Regions from separate parts of the Streptomyces sp. NPDC096013 genome, predicted to be linked through region 1. Evidence: riboswitches for the same ligand, from Rfam matches in the RefSeq annotation. Region 1 holds a riboswitch; each other region holds the start of a gene.

The links. A riboswitch is a leader RNA that binds a small molecule or an ion and turns the genes downstream of it on or off. The one in region 1 is predicted to bind cyclic di-AMP.
Region 2: it holds a riboswitch for cyclic di-AMP, as region 1 does, so the genes downstream of both, ACIRB1_RS02910 (peptidoglycan DD-metalloendopeptidase family protein) here and ACIRB1_RS23475 (M23 family metallopeptidase) in region 1, are expected to answer to the same signal.
Region 3: it holds a riboswitch for cyclic di-AMP, as region 1 does, so the genes downstream of both, ACIRB1_RS15890 (NlpC/P60 family protein) here and ACIRB1_RS23475 (M23 family metallopeptidase) in region 1, are expected to answer to the same signal.
Region 4: it holds a riboswitch for cyclic di-AMP, as region 1 does, so the genes downstream of both, ACIRB1_RS07005 (M23 family metallopeptidase) here and ACIRB1_RS23475 (M23 family metallopeptidase) in region 1, are expected to answer to the same signal.

What each region holds. Positions count from the first base shown of each region.
Region 1 is NZ_JBIWGK010000006.1:559,479-564,686, reverse strand. Features, by position in the region: gene trmB (tRNA (guanosine(46)-N7)-methyltransferase TrmB) at 1-237, shown strand, start outside; gene ACIRB1_RS23485 (PrsW family intramembrane metalloprotease) at 287-1,579, shown strand; gene ACIRB1_RS23480 (aldo/keto reductase) at 1,617-2,561, opposite strand; gene ACIRB1_RS23475 (M23 family metallopeptidase) at 2,637-3,647, opposite strand; cyclic di-AMP (ydaO/yuaA leader) riboswitch at 3,659-3,815, opposite strand; gene ACIRB1_RS23470 (PP2C family protein-serine/threonine phosphatase) at 4,007-5,208, opposite strand, start outside.
Region 2 is NZ_JBIWGK010000001.1:646,722-651,929, forward strand. Features, by position in the region: gene ACIRB1_RS02900 (TetR/AcrR family transcriptional regulator) at 1-537, shown strand, start outside; gene ACIRB1_RS02905 (SGNH/GDSL hydrolase family protein) at 639-1,424, opposite strand; gene ACIRB1_RS02910 (peptidoglycan DD-metalloendopeptidase family protein) at 1,668-2,588, opposite strand; cyclic di-AMP (ydaO/yuaA leader) riboswitch at 2,593-2,755, opposite strand; gene ACIRB1_RS02915 (alpha-galactosidase) at 3,059-5,131, opposite strand.
Region 3 is NZ_JBIWGK010000004.1:254,572-259,779, forward strand. Features, by position in the region: gene ACIRB1_RS15880 (glyceraldehyde-3-phosphate dehydrogenase) at 1-1,262, shown strand, start outside; gene ACIRB1_RS15885 (DUF1996 domain-containing protein) at 1,344-3,461, opposite strand; cyclic di-AMP (ydaO/yuaA leader) riboswitch at 3,798-3,971, shown strand; gene ACIRB1_RS15890 (NlpC/P60 family protein) at 3,980-5,208, shown strand, end outside.
Region 4 is NZ_JBIWGK010000001.1:1,664,403-1,669,610, forward strand. Features, by position in the region: gene ACIRB1_RS06995 (HPr family phosphocarrier protein) at 87-368, shown strand; gene ACIRB1_RS07000 (GntR family transcriptional regulator) at 530-1,234, opposite strand; gene ACIRB1_RS07005 (M23 family metallopeptidase) at 1,423-2,178, opposite strand; cyclic di-AMP (ydaO/yuaA leader) riboswitch at 2,192-2,343, opposite strand; gene ACIRB1_RS07010 (M16 family metallopeptidase) at 2,558-3,946, opposite strand; gene ACIRB1_RS07015 (M16 family metallopeptidase) at 3,943-5,208, opposite strand, start outside.

The DNA of each region.
Region 1 (5,208 bases):
ACCCGCCTGAAGCCAGGGGCCACCGTGCACTGCGCGACGGACTGGGAGCCGTACGCGGAGCAGATGCTCGACGTCCTCGACGCGCACCCGGACTTCGAGAACAGCCAACCCGACGGCGGTTTTGCGCCCCGTCCCGACTTCCGGCCGCTGACCCGTTTCGAGGGCCAGGGACTGGACAAGGGACATGTCGTGAACGATCTGCTCTTCCGTCGCGTACCCCACGACGACCAGCGCTGACGCCAGGCTCCATCGCGGGCCGTGCCCTTACCTCGTTAGGGTCGATGCCGTGGCCACGTTTCCGCCTCTCCCCCCACACCCCGGCCGCCCCGCCCACGCGCCGCGCGGACGCTGGTGGCAGCGGAACTGGGTCCGGCACGTCGCGCTGATCACGCTGCTGACCGTCTCCGGGCTCGTCATCCTGGCGCTGGTCCGCCAACAGACCGGTACGGAAGGGTTCCTGGTGGGTCTCGGGCTCGCCGTACTGCCCGTGCCGCCTCTTCTCGCCGCCTTCCGCTGGCTGGACCGGGTCGACCCCGGGCCCTGGCGCAACCTGCTCTTCTCCTTCGCGTGGGGCGCCTGCGCCGCGGCCCTGATAGCCATCGTCGCCAACAGCTTCGCGACCAGATGGATAGCGACGACCACCGCGGACCCGACCAGCGCGGACACCCTCGGCGCGACGGTGATAGCACCCATCGTGGAGGAGTCGGCGAAGGCGGCGGCCGTCCTGCTCGTCTTCCTGTTCCGCAGACGGGACTTCACCGGGATCGTCGACGGGGTGGTGATAGCCGGGGTCACCGCCACCGGCTTCGCGTTCACCGAGAACATCCTCTATCTGGGCACGTCCTTCGGCACCGACCAGCTCACCGGCGACCGCGGCTTCACCTCCGTCACCGCGGCGACCTTCTTCGTGCGCATCGTCATGTCCCCGTTCGCGCACCCCCTGTTCACGGTCCTCACCGGCATCGGCTTCGGCATCGCTGCCCTCTCCCCCGACCGCCACCACGTCCGCCGCGTCCTGGGCCCCCTGACCGGCCTCCTCCTCGCGATGGGCATGCACGCGATCTGGAACGGCTCCTCGACCTTCGGCCAGTACGGCTTCTTCGAGGTCTACGGCGTCTTCATGGTCCCCGCGTTCGGCCTGCTGACCTGGCTCGCGGTGTGGACCCGGCAGCGTGAACTGCGCAGTGCGCGCGAGGAGTTGCCCGTCTATGTGCACGCGGGCTGGCTGCCCCCGTCCGAACCCTTCGTGCTCGGCTCGATGAGGGCCCGCCGCCTGGCCCGCGAGTACGCCCGCCACCACCTCGGCCGCGAGGCGGCCCGCTCGGTCGCCCGGTACGAGGCCCGTGCGACCAGCCTCGCGTTCCTGCGGCACCGGGCGGCCCGGGGCCGCGTCGGCCCCGAATTCGCCGTACGGGAAAGGGAGTTGCTGCACGAGCTGTGGCTGCGCCGGGAGGTGGCGCGCCCCGCCCTGGACTACGCGGCCCGCCGCACGGCACCCCCGGTACCGGTGGTGGTACCGCCGTGGCCGCCGGTGTACGGGGCGTACGGGACTCCCCTGTACAACCCGTACCGGTCCTGACGGCCCACCCCGGCGACCCGTACGACCCCTGCAGCCCTCAGGCCGACGCCTGCGTGAGGCGGGCGATCTCCGCGTCCGTCAGCTTCAGTTCGGCCGCGCCGAGCAGCGCGGGGAGCTGCTCGACCGTGCGGGCGGAGGCGATCGGGGCCGCGACCGTGGGCTGCGCGGCGAGCCAGGCGAGGGCCACCGTGGCGACCGGCGCGTCATGGGCCTGGGCGACCTCGTCGAGGGCGGCGAGGACGCTCCGGCCGCGCTCCGACTCGGCGTACTGCGCGGCCCGGCCGGACCGCGCGCTCTCCACGGACGTGCCGGGCCGGTACTTGCCGGTGAGGAAGCCGGCCGCCAGCGAGAAGTACGGGAGGGCCGACAGCCCGCCGCGTGCGGCGACGTCCCGCAGCTCGCCCTCGTAGGTGTCGCGGGAGACGAGGTTGTAGTGGGGCTGGATGGCGATGTAGCGCGCGAGGCCCTCGCGGTCGGAGAAGTCCAGGGACGCCTGGAGTCGTGCGGGCGAGATGTTGGAGGCGGCGATGTGCCGCACCTTGCCCGCCTTCACCAGCTCGTCGAGCGTGCCGACGATCTCCTCGACCGGCACGTCCTCCTTGTCGAAGTGCGGGTAGTACAGGTCGATGTAGTCGGTGCCCAGGCGGCGCAGGGAGGCGTCGGCCGCGGCCTTGATGTTGGCGGCGGACAGGCCCGGGTACTCGGGGTGCTGGCTGACCTTGGTGGCGATGACGACGTCCGAGCGGTTGCCGCGGGCCTTGAGCCACTTGCCGATGACGGTCTCGGACTCACCGCCCTTGTTGCCCTCGATCCACGCCGTGTACGAGTCGGCGGTGTCGACGAAGTTGCCCCCGGCGGCCGTGTAGGCGTCGAGCACGGCGAAGGAGGCCGCCTCGTCGGCGGTCCAGCCGAACACGTTGCCGCCGAGGTTCAGCGGGAAGATCTCCAGGTCGGACCGGCCCAGCTTGCGAAGAGAAGTCATGCCATACGTCAACGCCCGCGCCGGAACCGGATATTCCGGCACAGCACGGGCGGACGGGGTCGGCTCAGGGTCCGCTCAGGGGTTGAGGCCCTTGCTGCGCAGCCAGGGCGCCGGGTCGCTCCCGGTCGCGGCGCCGTTGATGTGCACCTCCAGGTGGAGGTGCGGCCCGGTGACGTTGCCGGTCGCGCCCACGCGGCCGATGACCTCGCCGGTGGAGACCTTCTGCCCGACGCTGACGTTGATCGAGGACTGGTGGCAGAACCACAGCTCGGTGCCGTCGTCGAGGGTGAGGATCGTGCGGTACCCGTACGACCCGGCCCAGCCGGCCTCGGTGACCGTGCCGCTGTGGATGGCCTTGATCAGCGTGCCGGTGGGCGCGGCGAAGTCGAGACCCGTGTGATACCCGGAGGACCACATCGAGCCGGCCTGGCCGAAGGTGCCGGTGATCGTGTACGAGGCGACCGGCAGCGTGTACTGCTTGGCGAGTGCGGCGAGCTTCGCGGCCTCGGCCTTCTTCGCGGCGGCGGCCTCCGCTGCCTTCTTCGCGTCGGCCGCCTTCTTCGCCGCGTCCTTCTCGGCCTTGGCGGCGGCGTCGACGGTCTGCTTGGCTACGGCGGCCTCGGCGGCGGCCTGCGCCTTGCCGTCGACCTGCACCTGCTGCGACTCGGCCTGCGCCATGATCCGGTTGCGGAGCAGTTCACCCGCGTCCGAGGTGCCCTTGGCGGTGTCGGTGGTGACGACGCCGACGCTGCTGAGCGCGGTCGCGGAGCCCTTGGGGGTGCTGCTGGACGAGTCGTCGAGCAGGTGGCCCACCGAGGGCAGGTCCGGCAGGGAGATGGAGACCGGCGGCTTGCCGGTGTTGGCGCTGGCCATGCCGCCCGCGCTGACGGCGGCTATGACACCGACGCCCAGGACGGTGGAGCTGCGGGCGAATCCTCCGCCACCACGCTGCTTTGCGACACGGTGCTTGCCGCGGTTGGGGGAAACGGTCTCCGCGCTGGGATTCCACTCCTCCCAGGGGCCCTCGTCGGGGCGGTAACCGCCGTAGACGACAGGGGCTTCAGGGGCAGCCTGGTTTGACGCCACGTGGGCGTGCTCCTTTCCTTCCTTCTCGCCTACCGGGTTAGCTGACGGGTTCGGAGCAGGAAGGTCTCCTACGCGCGTAAACCGGACGTGTCTCCACGACGGTCGACGAGCGATTCACCCCAAGTGGTGGTTCCCCGGTTCCCTTGCGGGATTCGGCGCGTGCGCACGGAGCCGTCTCTTGTGACGGCTGGGACGACCGCGCTGCGTTATCGAACGTTAATAGACACGGGCGCCCGTTTCCAAGCTGTTCGGCTTGATCATTAACCTTTCCTTGCTGGACGAACGGCCCACCACCGGCGAAAAACGGGCGAGTTGGCCAAGTCTCGGAATTCCTTCGGGTATTGACGGTATGTCAGTTGTTATGCGGAGGGCACCGGCACGGTCACACCTGGTGACAACGGCTGGGGATGCCGTACGGCGATCATCGCCATGTCGTCCGTCATCCAGCCCCCGGAGTGCCGCCGCACCTCCCTGGCGAGGATGCCGAGCAGCGCCTCGGGGGTACGGAAGGTCCGCCCGGCCAGCCGCGCCGCCGGGTCGTAGAAGACACCGCGGGAGTCCCGCGCCTCGGACAGCCCGTCGGTGTGCACCAGAAGAGTGGCCCCGCCCGGGAACGCGAACTCCTCGGCCCGGTCGGGCCAGACCCCCAACTCGCCCATTCCCAGGGGCAGTGCGGGCTCCCGGACCTGCAACGTGCCGACAGTGCCGTCCACATGAAGGAGCAGCGGCGGCGGATGCCCCCGGTCGACGATCCGTACGACGCCGTCGCCGTGCGGGAGTTCGACGAGGACGGCCGTGGTGAACCCCTCGAACGCGTCGAGCCCGTCACGCCGGGTGCCCTCACGCGCGAGCGCCCGCTCCAGCCGCTGCGCGACCGCCTCCAGCGTCGCCTCCTGCTCGGCGGCCTCCCGGAACGCCCCGATGACCACGGCGACGGCGGCGACCGCGCCCATGCCCTTGCCGCGCACGTCGCCGACGACCAGCCGTACGCCGTGCGGGGTGTCCTGCACCGCGAACAGGTCGCCGCCGATGAACGCGCCCTCCTGCGCCGCCTCGTAGCGGGCCGCGATCTCGAACCCGGCGATCCGCTCGGCCGGTTCGGGCAGCACGGCCCGCTGGGCGGCCTCGGCGATCTCGCGCGCGGAGGCGAGCTGTTCGCTGCTGCGGCGGACCAGGAGGTTGATGAGGACGGCGAGCACGGCGACCGTCGACACGGTGGCCACCTCGGTCAGCGCGCCGGTGTCGTAGACGATGCCGAGCCTGATGTGGATGGCGAGGACGAGGGCGACGGACGCGAGGCCGGTGAGGACGGTGCCGCGCCGGGAGTAGAGCGGGGCGGCCACCAGCGGGGCGGCGGTGAAGAGCGGGGCCGCCGTGAACTCGGCCGGGGTGAGGTAGTCGTAGAGCGCGGCGGCGATCAGCAGCAGGACGGGGAGGCGGCGGAGGACGGCGCGGGTGTACGAGATCCGCCGGCCCTCGCTCTCGGGCCGGGGCGCGGGGCTGTCGCCGAGGCCGGGGTCGGGCACGGGATCGCCGGGCAGACGCCCGCCGGCTCGCACAT
Region 2 (5,208 bases), on a different contig from region 1:
GGCGTGGCGGCGGTCAGGATCGCCGACGTGGCCTCGGCGCTCGGGGTGAGCAACGCCCTGGTGCTCTATCACTTCTCGACCAAGGAGAAACTGGTCGCCGCCGCGTTCGCCTTCGCCGCCGAGGACGACCTCGCGCATCTGCGCAAGCTGCTCGGCCGCCGTACGACCGCGCTGCGCCGGCTGCGGGCCGCGGTGCGCTGGTACGCGCCGACCGGGCCGGCCAAGGGCTGGCGGCTGTGGATAGAGGGCTGGGCGGCGGCGCTGCGTGAACCCGCCCTCCTGGACGTCACGCGGGATCTCGACCGGCAGTGGAAGCAGGCCCTGGCCGAGGTCGTCGCCGAGGGGGTGACCGCGGGCGAGTTCCACTGCCCGGACCCGAGCGCCGCGGCCCTGCGCCTCACGGCCCTCCTCGACGGCCTCGCCGTACAGATGACGGCGTACGCGGGAGCCGTGTCCCGGGCGCGCGCCCTGGAGTGGGTCGACGAGGCGCTCGCCCGTGAACTGGGGCTGGACCGGGCCGCGTTGACGACGCCCTGACCGGTCTCTCCGTGGAGACCCGGTTCACTTCGCGGGCCGTGACGACGGCGCCCGTGGCACGCACCGCGCCAGGAGCGACCGCCGCGTCCGCTCGCCTCTCCTCAGGCCACTATCCCGATCCGCATCTTGATGGCGTCGGGCGACAGCGCGCCCTTCGCCTCCACGTGGTCGCCGGAGGACTCGCCGCGCAGACGGCGTCCGATCCACGGCACCAGGTACTCGCGCGCCCAGTGGACGTCGTCGCGCCGGATGTCGAGCGGGCCGCGCGGCGGCAGCGGGGGCCAGGGCTGGTCCGGGTCGGCCGGGACGTCGACGCCGAGGACCTGTCCGGCGCGGAGCGCCACGCGCGTGTGCCCCTCGGGAGAGAGGTGCAGCCGGTCGCCGTCCCAGGCCCGCCGGTCCTGGATGGTCTTCAGGGACCACAGGTCGAGCACCGGGCAGCCGTAGCGGTCGGCGATGGCCCGGACGTGGCCGTTGTAGGTGGCGATCTTGCCGCGCAGGTGCTTGAGCACGGGCACGCCGCGGGTGTCGAAGCCGGTCGTCACCATGACGGTGCCGACGGCGCCGGTGAGGTCGGCCACCGCGCGCTCGAAACGCTCGGCAACCTCGTCGGGGTCGGTGCCGGGGCGGATGATGTCGTTGCCGCCCGCGCAGAAGGAGACCAGGTCGGGGCCGATCTCCTTGGCCCGGGTGAGCTGGTCGGCCACGATCTGGTCGAGCAGCTTCCCGCGCACGGCGAGGTTGGTGTACGCGAAGTCGCCCTCGGGCCGGCGATCCGCGAGCAGTACCGCGAACCGGTCGGCCCAGCCGACCATCGCACCGTCGGGCCCGGGGTCGCCGACGCCCTCGGTGAAGCTGTCCCCCACCGCCACGTACGACCCGATCACTGTTCTGCTGTCACTCTTCGAATCGTTAGCCACGGCAACCATAATTCACCCTTGGCTGTGACCTACGCGATCGTAATTAGGGGTTGACGGGCGGTGAGATAAGCCACTTGTAAAGGGTTGTCCAAAGTCGGAATAACTCTCTGACCAGGGTCGTTGACGCCGGAACTGCCCTACGCCGAAGGCCGGACCCGGGGATAGAGGTCCGGCCTTCGGTGATGTGGGGGCCTGGCGTCGGGCCTGATGTCAGCCGACGGTGACGCCGTGCGAGCGGAGATAGGCGACCGGGTCCACGTCCGAGCCGTAGTACGGCGTGGTCCGGATCTCGAAGTGCAGGTGCGGGCCGGTCACGTTGCCGGTCGCCCCGGAGAGGCCGATCTGCTGGCCCTCGGTCACGGTCTGGCCGGCCGAGACGGAGAGCTGCGACATGTGGGCGTACTGCGAGTACTGGCCGTCCGCGTGCCGGATGACGACCTCGTTGCCGTAGGCGCCGTCGTAGGCCGCCGAGACGACCGTGCCCGCGGCGATCGCCTTGATGGTGGTACCGGTCGGGACGACGAAGTCGACGCCGGTGTGGTAGCCGCTGGACCACATGCTGCCGGCGACGCGGTAGCCGGTGCCGATGGTGGCGCCGGTCACGGGAAGGCCGTAGCCGGTGGAGGTGCTGGTGGTGTCGGCGCTCTGCGTGGCAGACGACTCCTTCGAAGAAGAAGACGACGAGGACGAGGAGGACGATGTGCCGGACGACGTCGACGACTTGGTCGTGTCCGTGCCGCTCGTCGCGGCCTTCTCACCGAGGGAGAGCTTCAGGCCCGGGTGGATCAGCGACGGGTTGCCGCCGATGGCTTCGCGATTGTCCTGGTAGATCTTCTTCCAGCCGCCGGTGACGTCCTGCTCCTCGGCGATCTTCGAGAGATAGTCGCCCGACTTCACCGAATACGTCGTGACGCGCGCCGACTTGGCGGCGGTGGACTTCTCGCTCGCCGTCTTCTCGGCCGCCGGAACGGACTGAACCGCCTTTTCCGGAGCGGACGTCGTGGTCGCGGCATGGGCGCCGGTGGCTCCCATGAGCGGAAGGGCGAGTGCCGCGCCGCCGGTTCCGGCGACGGCTATCGAACGGGTGAAGCGCTGGGGCTTCGGGCGGCGGTGTTTACCCTTCGCGGGCATGACGAATTCCTCTCCGGCGCCTGCGAGGTGAGCTGTCGGGTTCGGGCTGGAGATGCCCGGCCGCGCCCGGAGCGCGGCTTGACCCCAAGCCCGTTCCGGAGACCGGAACAGGCGTCTTACCTGTGGGTCCCCCGCTCCTGCCGCATACGGGTGAGTGGATGCGAAGTCCGGTCGGCGGCAGGACTGGGCGTCCGTCCGGATTGGTGGCGAACGTAAGCGAGGAAGACGCAAAGGGACAAGCAGGAGGTTCCACGGATTTGCGTTTCTTGTGATCCCCTGTGGGAATTCACCGTCACCCTCCGTGAATTCCCCCGGGACTCCGTCCGTCAATTCCCCTGCAAAAGCACGTCAATTACGTGAACATGACGAACGACGTACGGTCACGAATATGACGCTGCTCACGTACCCGACTCTCAGCTTTCTTTTTCCCAGGGCGAGTTGGAACGAAGGTTGCAATTGGGACAGAAGGATCAGATGCGACGCAGCCGGAGAACCGTCGCATCAAGGTCACCGCGCAGGCCGGTCCGCAATCCGTGGTGCAACAGCACGGCCCCTCGGTGGACTTCGCCCGTTTCGAGGCATTCGTACGATGCTGTCGGGTCAAGCCCACGCAGCCGGAGCGCCGGGAGGGGCTCGCCGTAGTGCTGCGCCTGGAGGAGGGCGAGGACGACGGTCTCGTCACCGCGGACGTACTGCACGGCGCTGAGCCCTCCGGTCGGCGGGCGCAGGCGGTGCAGGTCGCCGTGCTGCACGAGGGGCCGGATCTCCTTGTAGAGGTCCACCCAGCGGCGGGCCTCGGCGAGTTCCTCCTCGGTCCACTCCGAGAGGTCGCCGCCCACGCCGAGCACGCCGGCCATGGCGCTCACGAACCGGAAGCGCAGGCTGCTGACCCGGCCGTTGAGCTGGGTGTTGGGGCTGTCGGTGACCCAGGCGGCCATCACGCGCGCGGGGTGGATCTGGCTGAAGCCGTGCTGGATGGCGAGCCGGTCCAGCGGGTCGGTGTTGTCCGAGGTCCACACCTGGTCCGTGCGGCTCATGATGCCGAGGTCGATCCGGCCGCCGCCGCCCGAGCAGGACTCGAAGGCGACACCCGGGTGAGCCGCCCGCAACCGGTCCAACAGGCCGTACAGGGCGCGCACATGGTCGACCCATAGGCGCTGCGGGTAGGCCTCGCCCGGCCAGCCCGCGTCGGTGAAGCAGCGGTTGAAGTCCCACTTCACGTAGTCGATCGGGGCGCTGGAGAGGAGCCCGTCCAGCTGCTCCCACAGGTACTCCTGAACGTCCTCGCGGGCGAGGTTCAGGACGAGCTGGTTGCGGAACTCCGTCCGCTTGCGTCCCTCCTGGTACTGCACCCAGTCGGGGTGCGCGCGGTACAGGTCGCTGTCCGCGTTGACCATCTCGGGCTCGACCCAGATGCCGAACTGCATGCCCAGGGCGTGCACCCGGTCGGCGAGGGGCTTGAGCCCGGCGGGGAAGCGGTCCGGATTGGGCGTCCAGTCGCCGAGCCCGGCACGGTCGCTGGTCCGGGCGCCGAACCAGCCGTCGTCCACCACGAACAGCTCGACCCCGACCGCCGCCGCCCGCCGCGCGAGCACCTCCTGCTGGTCCTCGGAGATGTCGAACTGGGTGGCCTCCCAGGAGTTGTAGAGCACCGGCCGGTCCTGGTCCGCGTCCGGGATGACGTACGTCCGCTGGTACGTGTGCCAGGTGCGGCTTGCGCCGCCGTGGCCGGTCTCGCTCCACAGGCCGGCGAAGACCGGGGTCGTGAAGGACTCCCCCGGCGCCAGGAGCAGCAGCCCGGAGTCGTCGTACCCGGCGCCCCCGGTGATCTGCACGCGCGCGTCCGGGAGCTGGGCCACGGCGAGCCGCCAGGACCCCGACCAGGCGAGGGCGCAGCCGTAGACCTCGCCGCGTTCCTCGGTCGCGTCGGTGTCGAGGGCGACCCAGGGGAGGTGCTGGTGTCCGGTGTGGCCGCGGCGGCTGCCGATGACCTTCTCACCGTAGGTGAGGTCGGAGCGCACCAACCGGGACTCGGCGGCCCACCGCCCGTGCAGCTGCGACAGCCGCCAGCCCTCGCGCTCGGGCAGCGTCCAGGTGGCGGAGTCGGCGCGCAGCAGCTCCAGGGGCTCGGCCCCGTCGTTGTCGAGGGTCGTCCAGCGCTCGACGACGTCGCCGCGCGTCCGGTAGTGCAGCGTGATCGCCAGTCCGCCGTCCCGGAAGCGCAGCCGCAGCTCGTCGTCCTCGGTGTCGTACCGCTCGAAGGTCCACTCCGTGCCGCGGCGCTCGGGCGTGCGTACGGAGAGGGCGGGGCGGGCGAAGCGGGGGCCGCCATCGACGGGGTACTCCTCGCGGCCGTCGAGCTGCGACTCGAAGGAGGAGGCCCCGGGCAGCGGGCGGGCCGCCAGCTCCTCGGCGTCGGCGAGTGCGATCGCGGGGCCCCAGTGCAGGTGGAGCAGCTCGTCGTGCTCGGTGAGATGGACGGCATAGCTGCTCGTCGGGCCCGACAGCACCCATGTACGGCCGTTCTCGGCGATCTCCAACATCAAGTCCCTCACAGATTCGAACAAGTCCGCTCAAGCACCAACATCATCAACGGCGCGGGGCCTGCGAGGCAACGCCT
Region 3 (5,208 bases), on a different contig from region 1:
ACGGCGAGGAACTCTCCGTCACCGAGACCCTCCCCTACCTGCGGACGCTCACCACACTCGACCTGGGCCCCTCGCAGATCGACATCGGCATGCTCGCCGCGACCCACCGGGCCGACGATCGCGGCCTGTCCGCCGAGGAGTTCACCGCCGAGGCCGTCGCCGGCGCCACGGGCGCCCACAAGATCGAGCGCCGCGAGGGCCGCGACGTCGTCCTCTACGGCTTCGGCCGCATCGGCCGTCTGGTCGCCCGCCTGCTCATCGAGAAGTCCGGCTCGGGCAACGGTCTGCGGCTGCGCGCCATCGTCGTACGGCGGGGTGGAGACCAGGACATCGTCAAGCGCGCCTCGCTGCTGCGCCGCGACTCGATCCACGGCCAGTTCCAGGGCACGATCACCGTCGACGAGGCGAACAGCACGATCGTCGCCAACGGCAACGCGATCAAGGTGATCTACGCGGGCGATCCGTCCGAGGTCGACTACACCGCGTACGGCATCAAGGACGCCATCCTCATCGACAACACCGGCAAGTGGCGTGACCGGCAAGGACTTTCGCAGCATCTGCGGCCCGGCATCGACAAGGTCGTGCTGACCGCGCCCGGCAAGGACGACGTCCCGAACATCGTGCACGGCGTCAACCACGACACCATCAAGCCGGACGAGCGGATCCTGTCCTGCGCGTCCTGCACCACCAACGCGATCGTGCCGCCGCTGAAGGCGATGGCCGACGAGTACGGTGTGCTGCGCGGCCATGTGGAGACCGTCCACTCGTTCACCAACGACCAGAACCTGCTGGACAATTACCACAAGGCCGACCGCCGCGGCCGTTCCGCGCCGCTGAACATGGTGATCACCGAGACCGGTGCCGCCTCCGCCGTCGCCAAGGCGCTCCCCGACCTCAAGGCGCCGATCACCGGCAGCTCGATCCGGGTGCCGGTGCCGGACGTCTCGATCGCGATCCTCAGCCTGCGCCTGGGCCGTGAGACCACCCGCGCCGAGGTGCTCGACTATCTGCGTGACGTCTCGCTGACGTCCCCGCTGAAGCGGCAGATCGACTTCACCACCGCCCCCGACGCGGTGTCGAGCGACTTCATGGGCTCGCGCCACGCCTCGATCATCGACGCGGGCGCCACCAAGGTCGACGGCGACAACGCGATCCTCTACCTCTGGTATGACAACGAGTTCGGCTACTCCTGCCAGGTCGTCCGGGTCGTCCAGCACGTCACCGGGGTCGAGTACCCGACGTTCCCCGCACCGGCCGTCTGATCCCGACGCGTTGAACGCACTACGGCCCGGCCACCCAAGTGAGGGTGACCGGGCCGTAGTTGATCACAGCCGTACGTGGTGTCAGCGGGAGCTGCGCTTGCTCCGGTAGAGCACCACGAACCCGGCGACGAGCAGCAGCGCGCCGGCCGCGGCGGGCCACAGGTTGGCGCCGGTCTCGGCGAGACCGCCCTGCGCCTGCGGCTCGTTCGGGCTCACGGCGGCGTAGCTCTCACCGCCGGAACTCGCGGCGGGCGGCGTCGTCTCCGCGGTGCCGACCTCACCACCGGACCCGGCGTTGTCGTCCGAACCACCCTGGGCCGGCGTCGACTTGGAGCCTTCGGTCTTCGTGTCGGCCTTGGGTACCGAGACGGCGGTCGTCAGCGATCCCGGGTCCGTGGTCTGGACCTCGGTGGGCTGGTCGTCGGGCGCGCTGGTGGCGGGGGCCACGGTGCCCTGGCCGCCGTTGTCGCCCTTTCCGCCGTTGCCACCGTTTCCGGCGTTGCCGCCGTTGTCACCACCGCCGGCGTTCCCGCCGTTGCCGCCGTTCCCCGTGGGCTCGTCGGACGCGGTGGCGCCGGCCGTCGGCTGGGCGCTGTCGGTGGCCGTCGGGGACTCCTGCGGTTCACCGGAACCCGAGCCGCCGCCATTACCGGAGCCGCCACCGTTGCCGGAGCCGCCGCCGTTGCCCGAACCGCCACCCGAGCCGGAGCCGCCGCCCGAGCCGCCGGGGTCGTTGTCCGTCCCCGCGCCGCACTTCTCGCCGTTGTTGATGCAGTTGACCATGTCCTTCATCAGGCCCTCGTCGAAGACGTTGATGAAGTCGCCGTGGTCGGTGACGGGCTTGTGCTGCTGCTCGGGGAAGGAGTCCACCGCGAACAGCGGAGTCGTCTTCCCGCCGTCCTGGAGGCTCGGCGCCTGCACGTCGTAGACGATCCGCTGGACCAGTTGCGGGATGGCCTCGAAGCCGTCGGGGCAGGTGCCGTCGGCGGCCTCGAAGGCCACGTGGGTGCGGTGGTTGGCGCTGTCGATGTTGCGGCCGTCCCAGCAGCTCTGGAACTTGAAGGTGCGCACCACGTCACTGCCGGACGGGCACAGCGGGTACTTGTCCTTGAGCTGCCGGTCCTCGAAACCGGTGCAGCTCCAGGAGGCGTTGGCGTTGGCCGGGCCGTTCACGAAGGCCTTGGCGTCGCCGGTGATGATGCGCAGGAGGCGCGGCATCGCGACGACCTTGCTCTTCGGGTTGCCCACGAACGTCAGCGTGGCCGCCTTCGCCGTGACGATCTGGCCGGAGTTGCCCTCAGTGCCGCCGCCGGGCTTGTCGGCGTCCCGCTCCTGCTTGCCGTTCTGGAGCCGCAGCACGGGCCAGTAGTACGTGGACTTGTCGCCCGGGTTCTCGCAGCTCGTGTTCGCCTTCGCCAGGTCGTCGTCGCTGGCGAACGCGTTGTTGGACTGGTTGCCGACGTAGTCGTGGAAGTGGTGGGCGCCGTTGCTCACTCCGGGGGCGACGATCACGTTGTCGGAGTTGAACAGGCCGTTCTCGTTCACCCCGCAGGCGGTGACGAACGTGCCGCGGGAGGCGTCGGCCTGGTCCTGTGCGGCGTTCACGTTGGGCTGTACGGAGGTGATGTCCGCGTAGTCCGAGGCGACGGGTCCGTTCGTGGACTGCTGGTTGCCCTGCTGGTCCTGGCCGCCCTGGCCGCCGGCGCTGCCGGTGGGGTCGCCGCTGCCGTCGCTGCTGCCCTTGCCGTCGCCGCTCTGGCCGTCGGACCCGTTCGTGGGCGCGATCAGCGTGCAGCCGGCGAGCGCGTCGAGTCCCTCCGGGCGGTCGCCGACGCGCGCGATGGCGTCGTTGATCCGGCCGATCGTCGCGGCGCGCTTCTCCTTCAACGGATTCATGATCGCGTTGTCGGCGAAGGAGGCGTCCTGGCGTATGGACTCGGTGGAGTCCTTGAGTTTCTGGTAGGCCTCGGTTATCTGCTGGTCCAGAAGCGCGAGTTGGTTGTCGACCTCCGTCTTCGCCGCGTCGGGCACGGTCGTCAACTGGGTCCCGATGTCCGGGCAGTCGATCGTCGCGCCGCCCGATGCCGCATCGGGAGACCCTTGCTGGGTGGTGTCACCGCCCCAGCCTTCGGACGCCGACGCGTAGACGTTCGCCGCCACCAGTCCTCCGCCGCCCAGCATCAGGGCGACTGCTGCCATCGTCGCGCGTCGTGCGCCCGTGGGGCGTCTGCGCGTGTTGCGTGCCAAGGAAGTTGCTCCTACGCGTATCGGTCGGCCCGGCTCGTCCCGGCATGGAAATCCCTCGCACCCATACGGAGCCGAGGCCCAGTGTGTTCAACCGTCCCAAAAATTCATAGCGATCTCTTAGGAAGCTCTCGGCACGGTGGCCCCCAAGCGCCCTCGCCAGTCTCAGGACGAGGTAAAGGTCACAAATACGTATCGGACATATCGCGCTTCAACCTTCACACGAGGCACACACGTTGGCTAGGTTGACGCCCAGGCCGTACGACCTACACCGGCGATCAGCGCCGGGCCGCGCGGCTCGCGTCGAATCCGGTGCGTCGCTCGCGACAGCCGGAGCCGGGGACCCAACCGACTTGGGGTGAATCGGCCCAACTGCCCATCGGGGCAAGGGTCGTAGGGCACACCTTCCGTGATCGACCGCCCGAACCCGACAGCTAACCCGGTAGGCGCGTTACGGAAGGAGCACGTCTGCCATGCCGGCAGAACGAAGTAAGCGCACCGGAGGCAGTGGCCCCACCGTGGACGACCGACCCAGCCGTGATGAAGTCCAGCGGCGGATCAACTCCCTGTATGACAGGGCCGAGACAGCCACCGGGAACTACAACGCCACCCGTGCGATGTCCGGGGGCCCGCGCAAGCGTGTCGAACCCCGGTCCGGCGCTTCGCGTCCTTCCGATCCCACCCTCGACGCCGTCACCCGGCGGTTGTTCGACCGGGCGCGGGCCCAACTCGGCCCGACCGTACCGGCGGTCCTGCCGCCCAGCAGGACTTCGGCCGGTCCGGCGGCGGCACGTTCCGAGCGGCGCCTCGACGGCGAGGGCAGCGGGCGGGCGCTCGAAGCGCAGCCCGGCCTCGCCGTCGCCGAGCTGACCGCGGGGGCGTCCGTACCGGACATCACCAGCCAGCAACTCGGGGCACCCGTCGCGGAGTTGACCGCCCGACCGGTCGCCGAGCTGCTGCCCGCCGCGCCGCAGGCTCCGCAAGCGCGGGCGCCGCAGGTGCAGGCGCCGCAGGCACCGCGCGCTTCTCAGCAGCCGCAGCCGACCGTGCTCGACCTGCCGCCCGTGCCCGCCGTCGAGATGGCACCGGCGCCTTTCGCGCAGCCACAGCAGTTCACCCCGGCATTCGCCCCGGCACCGGCCTTCGACCCGCTCACCGCGGACCTCGATCTGCTCCCGTCCATCGCCGCACCGCGCGCCGAACCGGCCCCGGCGCGGGCCACCTGGCCGCCGGCCGAGTCCAACTGGCCCACTCCGGAGACGACTTGGTCGACCGGGCAGACCGCGGTGATCCCCGAGCAGCAGACGTGGTCGACCGGCCAGACGCCGATCGTGGCCGCCCCGGAGACCCCCTGGTCCAGCGGTCAGATGCCGATGGTGCCCGAGCAGCAGACCTGGTCCACGGGCCAGCTGCCCGCCATGCCCCAGCAGCAGATCTGGTCAAGCGGCGAGATGCCGGTCGTGTCCCAGCAACAAGCCGCGTCCACCGGGCAGACACCGGTCGCGGCCCAGCAACAGGCCACATCCACCGGTCAGTTCCCGGTCGTGCCCGAGCAACAGCCGTGGGCCACCGGCCAGATGCCCGTCGTGGCCGCGCAGGAGCCGACGTGGTCGACCGGGCAGACACCCGTGATCCCCGAGCAGCAGACGTGGTCCACCGGCCAGACGCCCATCGTGGCCGCCCCGGAGACCCCCTGGTCCAC
Region 4 (5,208 bases), on a different contig from region 1:
CGGACGGTCCGGCGGACCGGTCCGGGCTCGCTTCACGTGTGGGAAACTGGTCTAGACAACCCTGAGACTCTGAAGGGCAGCATCACATGGCTGAGCGCCGCGTCAACGTCGGCTGGGCGGAGGGCCTTCACGCCCGCCCCGCCTCCATCTTCGTCCGGGCCACCACGGCCTCGGGTATCCCCGTGACGATCGCCAAGGCCGACGGCAACCCCGTCAACGCGGCCTCCATGCTCGCGGTCCTGGGCCTGGGCGCCCAGGGCGGCGAGGAGATCGTCCTCGCGTCGGACGCCGAGGGCGCGGACGCGGCCCTCGACCGCCTCGCGAAGCTGGTCGCGGAAGGCCTCGAGGAACTCCCCGAGACCGTCTGAGCACCACCCAATTGAGGGTTGCGGTGCATTTGCCCAAAACCCGATGCACCACAACCTCGAAGGGCTCGTCCGAATTACCGGGCGAGCCCTTCGCATTTCCATTTGTGGGCAGCATGAATAATCCCCCGCGAATTAGCTCCTCTTTGTATACGGTGCCCGTGTTAATGCCGCAGACCCGACATGTTTACGGGAGGTTGCGAAGTCCTCACACGGTCCGCGCCGTTCGCGGCGTTCGCCCCGCCGGGAAAGCGCAGCCGGTGCGCGGTGCCCGCGCGCTCGGTGTGCAGGGCGGTGATCGCCCGGGCGCGCTCGGCGTCGCCGCGGGCCACGGCGTCCACGATGGCGCCGTGCTCGGCCCAGGACTCCACGGGGTTGGCCGGGGCGTCCACCGCGTACATCCAGGCGATCTTGTGCCGCAGCTGGGTCAGCATCGAGGTCAGCGCGGGACTCCCGGAGGCCTGGGACAGCGTCTCGTGGAACCAGCTGCCCAGGGAGCGCAGATCCTCGCTGTTGCCCCGCCTGGCCCGCTCCTGGCCCAGCCTGACGAGGCCGCGCAGCACCTTGAGGTGGGCCTCGGTGCGCCGCTGCGCGGCCCGTGAGGCGCCGAGCGGCTCCAGCAGCATCCGCATCTCCAGCAGGTCGGCGGCCTCCTGCTCGGTCGGTTCCGCGACGCACGCGCCCGCGTGCCGCCGGGTCACCACGAACCCCTCGGCCTCCAGCGTGCGCAGGGCCTCCCGGACGGGGACGCGCGAGACCCCGTACCGGCGCGCGAGGAGTTCCTCCGTGAGCCGGCTGCCGCGCTCGTAGACACCGGCGACGATGTCGTCCCGGATCGCCGTGCATACCGAGTGCGCCGGAATACGCATGTCCGACCTCCGCCTTAATCCCCGTGAAACGTCGACGATTGACGTGTGTTCCGTGACTCTATTGCAATGAGCGGGAATTTCCGATGGGGGGCCGGAATCCATGCATATTTTTTGGACAGGAGGGCTCCGGAAACGCCGAAAGCCCCGGCCGGGCGGGCCAGGGCTTCGGGAAGTGCGGTGCTACGCCGTCAGACGTTCACGCCGTGCTTGCGGAGGTAGGCGACGGGGTCGACGTCCGAGCCGTACTCCGCGGTGGTGCGGGCCTCGAAGTGGAGGTGCGGTCCGGTGACGTTGCCGGTCGCCCCGGAGAGGCCGATCTGCCGGCCCGGGGTGACCGTCTGGCCGACGGAGACACCGATGGACGACAGGTGGCCGTACATGGTGTACATGCCGTCGGCCATCTTGATCACCACTTGATTGCCGTACGAGCCGCCCCAGCCGGCCTCGACGACGGTGCCGGAACCGACAGCGTGGACCGAGGTGCCGGTCGAGGCGTGGAAGTCGATGCCGGTGTGGGCGCCGGACGACCAGAGGGAACCGCCGGTCTTGTAGCCGGTGGAGACGTACGAGCCGGTGACCGGTGCGACGAAGGTGTTGAGCCTCTTGCGCTCGGCGGCACGGGCGGCGCGCTCCTTGGCCTCGTGCTCCGCCTTGGCCTGCGCGGCGGCCCTGGCCCGGGCCTCCTCCTTGGCCTGCGCCTCGGCGGCGGCCTGCCGCTGGGCGGCGGCCTGGGCGTCGATCTTCTCGGCCACGGAGTCGCCGATGGCGATGACGGGGGTGAGTCCGGTCTGTTCTGCGGCGGGCTCCGCGGCGAACGCCGGGGCGCTCGCGAGGGTGCCGATGACGCCGGTGGTGGTGAGGGCCGCGACGCTCGCGACACGAACGGTGGTGCGGTGGGTCCGGCTCGGGCGACGGTGCTTCCCGGTGGCGCGGGTGAACGCCATGGAGTGGCTGATCCTTTCCTTCCTTCTCGCCTACCGGGTTAGCTGACGGGTTCGGAGCAGGAAGGTCTCCTACGGACCCCCTCCACGGGCGTCCGATTCACCCCAGGGACGTGGGTCCCCGGCTCCCCTGGCTCGCGCCGTACGGGGACTCGGCGATGACTGTCCGGTGCCGCGAGTGCGGCGCGGTGCCTGACGGACAGCCGGACCGACGCTAAGGGGGGCCACTTTCAATCCCCAAACGGATCAAGGTTTTTGTTGCACATGCCACAGGGCAGACAGGCAACCTCTCCCCCAATTCGGACAATAGGGGGCCCTGGTGACTCTTCAGCCACCAGGGCCCCCACGCGCGCGTGCCGCTCATCGGCCCGCTACGGGTCGTCTACTCGGCCGGGACGACGGTCACTTCGCCGATGCCGAGCGCTTCCACGGGCGCCTTGATCTGCTCCGCGTCGCCGACCAGGATCGTCACCAGACGGTCCACCGGGAAGGCGTTCACGACCGCCGCGGTGGCCTCCACGGTGCCGGTCGCGGCGAGCTGCTGATACAGCGTCGCCTGGTAGTCGTCGGGCAGGTGCTGCTCGACCTGGTCGGCCAGCGTGCTCGCGACGGCCGCGGCGGTCTCGTACTTGAGCGGCGCCACCCCGACGAGGTTCTGCACGGCGACGTCACGCTCGGCGTCGGTGAGGCCGCCCTCGGCGAGCTTGCGCAGCACCGTCCACAGGTCGTCCAGCGCGGGACCGGTGTTCGGGGTGTCCACGGAGCCGCTGATGGCGAGCATCGCGGCGCCCGTGCCGTCGGGTGCCGAACGCAGCACCTGGCCGAACGCCCGCACACCGTAGGTGTAGCCCTTCTCCTCGCGCAGGACGCGGTCCAGGCGGGAGGTGAGGGTGCCGCCGAGGCAGTACGTGCCGAGCACCTGGGCCGGCCACACGCGGTCGTGCCGGTCGGCTCCGACACGGCCGATGAGCAGCTGCGTCTGGACGGCGCCGGGACGGTGCACGATCACGACCCGCCCGGTGTCGTCGGCGGTCACCGGCGGCACGGGACGCGGCTGCGCGGAGGAGCCCGTCCACGAACCCAGGGTGTCGGCGAGCAGCGCGTCCAGGTCGATGCCGGTGAGGTCGCCGACGACCACGGCGGTGGCCGTCGCGGGGCGGACGTGCCGCTCGTAGAAGGCGCGTACGGACGCCGAGTCGATCTTCTCGACGGTCTCCTCGGTGCCCTGGCGCGGACGCGACATGCGCGAGCTCGCCGGGAACAGCTCCTTGGAGAGCTCCTTGGCGGCGCGGCGCGAGGGGTTGGCCGTCTCGTGCGGGATCTCGTCGAGGCGGTTGCGGACCAGCCGCTCGATCTCGCTGTCCGCGAAGGCGGGCGCGCGCAGCGCGTCGGAGAGCAGGCCGAGCCCCTTGGCCAGGCGCGAGGCCGGGACCTCCAGGCTGAGGCGCAGCCCGGGGTGGTCGGCGTGCGCGTCGAGAGTGGCGCCGGAGCGCTCCAGCTCGGCGGCGAACTCCTCGGCGGAGTGCTTGTCGGTGCCCTCGGAGAAGGCGCGCGCGGTGATCGTGGCGACACCGTCCAGGCCGGCCGGCTCGGCGTCCAGGGGCGCGTCCAGGAGCACCTCCACGGCGACGACCTGCTGGCCGGGGCGGTGGCAGCGCAGGACCGTCAGGCCGTTGGCCAGCGTGCCGCGTTCGGGGGCCGGGAAGGCCCACGGCCTGGCCTCGCCGGCCTGGGGCTGGGGGTGGAATTCCATCGTGGCGAGCTCGGTCACTTGGCCGCCTCCTCGTTCTCGTCGCCGGCCTCTGCTTCGTCGTCCTCTTCCGCGACGGGCTCGTAGACGAGCACCGCGCGGTTGTCGGGGCGCAGGCGGGCCTTGGCGACCTCCTGGACCTCCTCCGCCGTCACGTCGAGGACGCGCTGTACGGCGGTCAGGGCGAGCTGCGGGTCGCCGAACAGGACGGCGTACCGGCACAGTTCGTCGGCGCGGCCCGCGACCGTGCCCAGCCGGTCGAGCCACTCGCGCTCCAACTGGGCCTGGGCGCGCTCCATTTCCTCAGCCGTGGGGCCCTCCTCGGCGAACCGGGCGAGCTCCTCGTCGATGGCGGCCTCGATGACGGGCACCTCGACGTCACCGGACGTCTTCACGTCGAGCCACCCCAGGGAGGGCGCTCCGGCCAGCCGCAGCAGTCCGAAGCCGGCCGCGACGGCCGTACGGTCGCGTCGGACAAGGCGGTTGTAGAGGAGCGAGGACTCGCCGCCGCCGAGGATGGTGAGGGCGAGGTCGGCCGCGTCGGACGCGCGCGTGCCGTCCTCCGGGAGGCGGTACGCGCACATCAGGGCGCGCGCCGGGACCTCCTCGACGACGACCTCGCGCAGCTCCCCGCCCATCGTGTCGGGCAGCGCGCCGTCACGGGGTGCGGGCTTGCCGTCGTGCGCGGCGATGGACCCGAAGTACTTCTCGATCCAGGCGAGCGTCTGCTCGGGGTCGATGTCGCCGACCACGGACAGGACCGCGTTGTTGGGCGCGTAGTAGGTGCGGAAGAACGCGCGCGCGTCCTCCAGGGTGGCCGCGTCCAGGTCCGCCATCGAGCCGATGGGCGTGTGGTGGTAGGGGTGGCCCTCCGGGTAGGCGAGGGCGGTCAGCTTTTCGAACGCGGTGCCGTAGGGCACATTGTCGTAGCGCTGGCGGCGTTCGTTCTTGACGACGTCCCGCTGGTTCTCCATGGACTCGTCGTCCAGGGCGGCCAGCAGGGAGCCCATGCGGTCGGCCTCCAGCCAGAGGGCGAGCTCCAACTGGTGGGCGGGCATGGTCTCGAAGTAGTTCGTGCGCTCGAAACTGGTGGTGCCGTTGAGCGAACCGCCCGCGCCCTGCACCAGTTCGAAGTGTCCGTTGCCCTTCACCTGTCCGGAGCCCTGGAACATCAGGTGCTCGAAGAGGTGAGCCAGGCCGGTCCGTCCCTTGACCTCGTGGCGGGAACCGACGTCGTACCAGAGGCACACCGCCGCGACCGGGGTCAGGTGGTCCTCGGAGAG